Sphaerotilus microaerophilus: one gene and its partner. The protein of the gene in region 1 interacts with the protein of each later gene in a pairwise test. Links are inferred from orthologs where the notes say so. Each region holds a gene or a part of one and is shown in the gene's direction. Other genes may lie near its edges. The genes, in order: NGK70_RS23625 and dsbD.

The links.
Region 2: the proteins of NGK70_RS23625 (region 1) and dsbD interact in binary tests that used the Escherichia coli proteins (3 or more experiments, as listed by UniProt). The link is inferred for Sphaerotilus microaerophilus from one-to-one orthologs.

Annotation. Positions count from the first base shown.
Region 1 is NZ_AP025730.1:5,472,334-5,475,634, reverse strand. Bases 131-3,129 are described here. They hold NGK70_RS23625 (DsbE family thiol:disulfide interchange protein), read left to right. Parts: upstream 131-1,325; coding sequence 1,326-1,934; downstream 1,935-3,129. Other genes in these bases: NGK70_RS23615 (tetratricopeptide repeat protein), read left to right, coding at 2,410-3,129; NGK70_RS23620 (cytochrome c-type biogenesis protein), read left to right, coding at 1,931-2,413; NGK70_RS23630 (heme lyase CcmF/NrfE family subunit), read left to right, coding at 131-1,329. Also shown: more of NGK70_RS23630, read left to right, coding at 1-130; more of NGK70_RS23615, read left to right, coding at 3,130-3,243; ferredoxin-type protein NapF, read left to right, coding at 3,271-3,301. UniProt on the Escherichia coli protein: Involved in disulfide bond formation. Catalyzes a late, reductive step in the assembly of periplasmic c-type cytochromes, probably the reduction of disulfide bonds of the apocytochrome c to allow covalent linkage with the heme.
Region 2 is NZ_AP025730.1:4,017,144-4,020,431, reverse strand. What follows is about bases 53-3,038. They hold dsbD (protein-disulfide reductase DsbD), read left to right. Parts: upstream 53-506; coding sequence 507-2,570; downstream 2,571-3,038. Other genes in these bases: NGK70_RS17110 (hypothetical protein), read left to right, coding at 2,702-3,004; NGK70_RS17120 (FAD:protein FMN transferase), read left to right, coding at 53-501. In the rest of the region: more of NGK70_RS17120, read left to right, coding at 1-52; ribonuclease E activity regulator RraA, read left to right, coding at 3,167-3,288. UniProt on the Escherichia coli protein: Required to facilitate the formation of correct disulfide bonds in some periplasmic proteins and for the assembly of the periplasmic c-type cytochromes.

The DNA of each region.
Region 1 (3,301 bases):
GGCTGGTGGTTCTGGGATCCGGTCGAGAACGCCTCGCTGATGCCCTGGCTGGCGCTGGCCGCGCTGCTGCACGCGCTGGCCGTGCGCGAGCAGCGCCAGCGCTTCGTGCACTGGAGCGCCTGGCTGGCGATCGGCGCCTTCGTGCTTTCGCTGCTGGGGACCTTCCTGGTGCGCTCGGGCGTGCTGACCTCGGTGCACGCCTTCGCGTCGGATCCGCGGCGTGGCAGCTTCATGCTGGCGATGATCGCCGTCACTCTGCTGGGCAGCCTGGCGCTGTACGCCCAGCGCAGCGAGCGCCTGATCGACCGTGAACCGGCTCAGGCGCCGGCCGCGCTGCTGTCGCGCGACACCGCGCTGGCGGTCAACAACCTGCTGCTGGTGGTGGCCTGCGCCAGCGTGCTGCTGGGCACGCTCTACCCGTTGGCGATGGACGCGCTCAACCTGGGCAAGATCTCGGTGGGCCCGCCCTACTTCGACGCGGTGATGGCGCCGCTGCTGCTGCCGATGGCCGCGCTGCTGCTGGTGGCCGCCTGGCTGCGCTGGAGCAGCGACGGCCCGGGCCTGCTGCGCCGGCTTGTGCCCACGCTGCTGGCCCTCGGCCTCGGGGCGGTGGCGCTGCCCTGGGCACTGTCGGCGGTCTACGGCGTGGTGCACCCGCTGGTGCTGGCCGCGCTGCTGCTGGCGCTGGGCGTGGCGGTGTCGACGCTGCACTGGGCCGGGCAAAGGCTGCGCAACGGCCGCTGGGCGGACTTCGGCGCCGGCCCGGCCGGCATGGTCGCGGCGCACCTGGGGGTGGCGGTCTTCGTGGTCGGCGTGGCGATGGTCAAGGGCTACGGCGTCGAGCGCGACGTGCGCATGGCGCCGGGCGACAGCCACCCGTTGGCGGGCTGCACGCTGCGCTTCGAGCGCATGGCCGCACGCCAGGGCCCCAACTACGAGTCGAAGGCCGGCGAATTCAGCCTGGCCTGCCCCGGCGCGGCCCCGCTCGCGCTGCTGAGCGAGAAGCGCGCCTACGTCGGCTCGGGCATGCCGATGACCGAATCGGCCATCTCGCCGGGCCTGACGCGCGACCTCTACGTCGCGCTGGGCGAGGCGATCGGCCCGGGTGAGCAGGGCGCATGGAGCGTGCGGGTGCAGTACAAGCCCTTCATGCGCTGGGTCTGGGGCGGCGTGCTGCTGATGGCCATCGGCAGCTTCTGGGCCGCTGCGGCGCGGCGCTACCGGCGTGTGCGCCAACCGGCCGATGCCGCGGCAGACGTTGCCGTTGACGTTACGGCGGGCGGTGCCCCGGCCGCGGCCTTCCAACCCGTTCCGGAGCCTTCGGCATGAGCGAAGTGAGTGGTTCCTCTCCTGTGGCGGGGGCATCGCCCAAGGGCCGCCCGCGCTGGGGCCTGTGGGCCGCGCTGGCGGCGGTGGTGGCCCTGCTGGGCCTGCTGGCCGCGGGCATGGGGCGCGACCCGCGCGAGCTGCCCTCGGTGCTGATCGGCAAGCCCTGGCCCGCGCTGGCGCTGCCGCAGCTGAACGACCCCACGCCCATCGGCGCGCCGCAGTGGACCGGCAAGCCGCGCCTGATCAACCTCTGGGCCTCCTGGTGTGCCACCTGCGTGGAGGAGCACCCGGCCCTGCTGGCGCTGGCCGCGCAGCTGCGTGCCCAGGGCCGCAGCGACCAGCTCATCGGCCTGAACTACAAGGACAAGGCCGGCGACGCCCAGGCCTGGCTGGCCCGGCATGGCAACCCGTTCAGCACCTCGCTGGTCGATGCCGATGGCCGGCTGGCCATCGAGCTGGGGGTCTACGGCGCGCCCGAGACCTTCGTGATCGACGCGCGTGGCGTGATCGTGCACAAGCACATCGGCGCGCTGACGCCCGAAGTCATCCGCGATCGCATCCTGCCGCTGCTGGACGGCAAGCCGGCGGCGAAGGAGGGCGCATGAGGCCGTCCCTGTCCCGGCTGGTGGCCATCGCCGCCCTGCTGCTGTCCAACGCGGGCTGGGCGGTGGTGCCTGCGCCGATGCCGGCGTCCGGTTCTACTTCGGTTTCTGCTTCGGTTTCAGCCTCGGCCGCAGCGGTGGCAGGCGAAGTGGACGCCGACCGCTTCATGGCGCTGACCAGCGAGCTGCGTTGCCTGGTCTGCCAGAACGAGTCGCTGGCCGACTCGCACGCGCCGCTGGCGATGGACCTCAAGCGCGAGATCCAGGCGCGCATGGCCGCCGGTGACAGCAATGCGCAGATCCTCGACTTTCTGGTACAGCGCTACGGCGACTTCGTCACCTACCGCCCGCCCGTCAACGCTCGCACCGGGCTGCTCTGGCTCGGGCCGGCGCTGCTGCTGGCCATCGGCGCGGTGGTGGTCTGGCGCCAGACCCGCCGCACGCGGGGCGGTGAGGACAGCCCTTCGAGGTCGACATCATGAGCAGCAGCGCTTTCCTGCAGGGCTGGTTCTGGCCCTTCGCCGCCACCGCCCTGGTGCTGGTGGCCCTGTTCACCTTCAGCCTGGCCCGCGCCGCACGGGCCACCCCGGCCGCTGGCGGGGGCGCGGAGGCGGGGGGCGGCGCACCGCGCGGCCAGGCCTTTGCCTTCGCGGTGGGGCTGCCGCTGCTGGCGCTGGCGCTCTATGCCGCGCTCGGCCAGCCGCGCGCGCTCAACCCAGCCGAGCGCGAGACCGGCTCGGTGGCCCAGGTCGAGAGCATGGTCGAGCGCCTCGCCGAGCGCCTCCAGCGCGACCCCGGCGACGTCAAGGGCTGGCTGATGCTGGCGCATTCCTACAAGGTGATGGGCCGGGCCGCCGAGTCGGCCGAGGCCTACGAGCAGGCCGACCGGGCCGCACCCGACACGGGGGCGCCGGCCGCAGCGGTGGCGGCCGCCTCGGTCGCTGGGCCGGCCGGGCTGATCGCCGCCGGCCAGCCCTGGCAGCGTGACCCCAACCGGCTGGTCGACTGGATCGAGGTGCGCATGCTGGCGGCCGACGATCACTTCGATGCGCGCAGCCTGCAGCTGCTGCGCCGCGCGCAGGCGCTGGCGCCGCAGCACCCGGGCGTGCTGATGCTGTCCGGCCTGGCTGCGCTGGACCGGCATGACTTTGCGGCGGCGCGGGCTGCCTTCACCGCGCTGCGTGACCAGTCCGATCCGGGCTCCGAGGACCGCGCCACGCTGGACGAGGCACTGGCCAAGCTGGCGCAGGGCGTGGACCCGCGCCGCGCCGCCGCGCCCGCCGAACCCGCCACCGCGGCCAGCGGGCGCTGAGGCGCGCGGGCGCACAGACTGGGTGGCATGGACCCACGCCGACGCTTCTTCCTGCGCG
Region 2 (3,288 bases), 1.5 Mb from region 1 along the record:
ATGCAGCTGGACTTCGGCGGCTTTGGCAAGGAGTACGCCGCCGACCGCGCGGCCGGCCTGCTGCTGGCCCTGGGCGCGCGCAGCGGCATTGTCAACCTGGGCGGCGACCTGCGCGTGCTCGGCCCCCGGCCGGACGGCTCGCCCTGGCGCATCGCCATCGCCCACCCGCGCGAGCCCGGCGGGGTGATCGCCAGCCTGCCGGTCAGTCAGGGCGCGCTGGCCACCAGCGGGGACTACGAGCGCAGCATGGTCGTTGACGGCCGGCGTTACTGCCACCTGCTGCACCCCCGGCATGGCTGGCCGGTGTCGCACTGGCAGGCCATCAGCGTGCTGGCGCCGGCCTGCCTGGCGGCCGGGGCGCTGACCACCATCGCGATGCTGAAGGAGGCCGACGCCCCGGCCTTCCTGCGCGAGCAGGGTGTGTCCTGGCTGGCTGTCGACGCGCATGGCGGCGTCACCCGGGTCGACCCCCTGGTCGGCGTTGTCGATCCTTCACAATGAGCACCATGTCAGTCCTGTCTGCTTTCGCCTTGGCTTCTTCTCCTTCTCCTTCTCCCCGCCCGCTGGCCGCCGGCCAGCCCGGGGTGTGCCGGTTGCTGCGTCCGCTCGCGATGCTGTTCGTCCTGCTGTGGGCGCTGCTGGCAGGTGCGATGGCCCGCGCCGCGGACGACTTCCTGGAGCCCGACCAGGCCTTCAAGCTCTCCGCCCGCGTGGCCGATGCGGCGACGATCGAGCTGAGCTACGAGATTGCACCGGGCTACTACATGTACCGCGAGCGCTTCGCCATCGAGGCGGCGCCCGCGGGCGTGCAGCTGGGCGAGGCGGCCTATCCGAAGGGCAAGGTGAAGTTCGACGAGACCTTCCAGAAGGAGGTCGAGACCTTCCGCGACGGCCTGCGCATCCCGCTGCCCGTGCGGGCCGCGCCGGCCGAGTTCAAGCTCACCGTGACCAGCCAGGGCTGCGCCGACAAGGGCCTGTGCTACCCGCCGCGCCCGCAGGTGCTGAAGGTGCAGGTGGCCGATGGCGCGCTGCGCCAGGTCACGCTGATGGCCGACGAGGCCGGCGCGGCCTGGCAGCCGGCGGCGGGCCCGGCGCTGGCGCTGGGCGCGCCGGGTGGTGGTGCCTTGGCCGCCTCGGCCGCCTCTGCTGGATCAGGCGCCGCGGCGTCCTCGGCGGGGGCCGCTGCACCGGCACCGGCGGCCAAGGCGCCGCCGGCCTCGGCAGGAGCTGGCGCTGGCGCGGGCGCGGGCGGTGTCGAGGGCGCCCTGCGCTCGGGCAACCTGTGGACGGTGGTGGGGGTCTTCCTGCTGGCGGGCCTGCTGCTGTCCTTCACGCCCTGCGTGCTGCCGATGCTGCCGATCCTGTCGTCGATCATCGTCGGCCAGGGCGCGCCGGTGTCGCGGCCGAAGGGTTTTGTGCTGTCGCTGGCCTATTCGCTGGGCATGGCGCTGGTCTACACCGCGATGGGCGTGGCCGCCGGGCTGGCGGGCGAGGGCCTGGCCGCGGCGCTGCAGAACCCCTGGGTGCTCGGCGCCTTTGCGCTGCTGCTGGTCGGTTTCTCGCTGTCGATGTTCGGCTTCTACGAGTTGCAGCTGCCTTCGGCGCTGCAGAACCGCCTCACCGCGACCTCGGGGCGACTGCAGGGCGGCAGCTACGCGGGCGTGTTCCTGATGGGCGGGCTGTCGGCGCTGATCGTCGGGCCCTGCGTGGCGGCGCCGCTGGCCGGGGCGCTGGTCTACATCAGCCAGACGCGCGACGTGCTGCTCGGCGGCGCAGCGCTGTTCGCGCTGGCCTGCGGCATGAGCGTGCCGCTGCTGCTGCTGGGGCTCTCGGCCGGCTCGCTGCTGCCGCGCGCCGGGGCCTGGATGGAAGGCGTCAAGCGCTTCTTCGGCGTGCTGCTGCTGGCGGTGGCGCTGTGGATGGTCGCGCCAGTGCTGCCGGCCTGGGTGGCGATGGCGGCCTGGGGTGTGCTGGCGCTGGGCTGCGCGGTGCAGCTGCGCGCCTTCGACCGCCTGCCTGACGACGCAGCGGGCCTGCGCCGCATCGCGAAGGCCCTGGGTGTGGCGCTGGCGCTGGCAGGCGCGGCGCAGATCGTCGGCCTGCTGTCGGGCGGGCGGGACCTGCTGCAGCCGCTGGCGCACCTGCGCGGCGGCGTGGCGGCGGCCGCGCCAGGGGCGGCTTTGCCGGCCGCTGCGGGCCATGCGCTGGCGTTTCAGCGCGTCAAGACCCTGGCCGAGCTGGAGGCCGCGGTGCGCAGCGCCGGCCGGCCGGTGATGTTCGACTTTTATGCCGACTGGTGTGTGTCCTGCAAGGAGTTCGAGCAGTTCACCTTCAGCGACCCGCAGGTGCGCTCGCGGCTGGCCAACGTGCTGCTGCTGCAGGTGGACGTCACGGCCAACAACGCCGACGACAAGGCCCTGCTCAAGCGCTTCGGCCTGTTCGGGCCGCCAGCCATCCTGTTCTTCGATCCGGCGGGGCAGGAGCTGGCCGACCGGCGCGTGATCGGCTTCCAGAACGTCGCCCAGTTCCTGGGCAGCCTGGACGCGGCAGGCATCCGCGCGCTGAACTGAGAACCTGTGAGTTGACCTGGCGCAAATACTGACCCCTCAGGGACGAGGGTTTTCAGTCGATAGGACAGGGGCGAGGGCGGTTCCCTCGTGCACTCGGGCCTGGCCCGATTGTTGTGCCAGCGAAAGCCACCATGTCCGTCGACCTGCATGCCCCCGCAGCCAATGTCTCCCTGGTCATCTTCGGTTTCACGGCCGAGACCACGGCTCAGGACGTGGCCTCTGTCCTGGGCTGCTGCGGCGTGCGCCTGCGTGGTGTCTGGGCCGATCTGGAAGTGGCCTTGGTGCCCATTCCGGGCGGCGCGGGCGAAACTTATGCCCATGTGCAGCACGTGCCGGACCGCCTGCTGGCCTACCGGCTGGCCGATGGGGTCAACTCACGGCGCTTTCACGGCCGCCATTTGCAGTCCTGGGTACCCGTGATGGCCTGGTCCTGACCGGCCGCTGCGGTGCCGGCGACGCCAGCCCCGTGTCAGGCTGGGTGGCCATCGTGTCGGCCTGCCCTGGCGGGCGGTCCGCGGTGCGGCATCATGGTCGCCGACCGGGGCTGGTCACCGCCCCGTCCTGCCGACCTTCCGCCCCAACCGCCGAGAGACCCGATGAGCGCTGCCGCCCCCGCCCACCCCGTGCCCGCCACCTGCGACCTGTGCGATCGGCACAAGGCCAGTACCGACGGCACCTTCCGCGTCCTGCCGCCGGTGTTCCGCGAATTTGGTGGCCG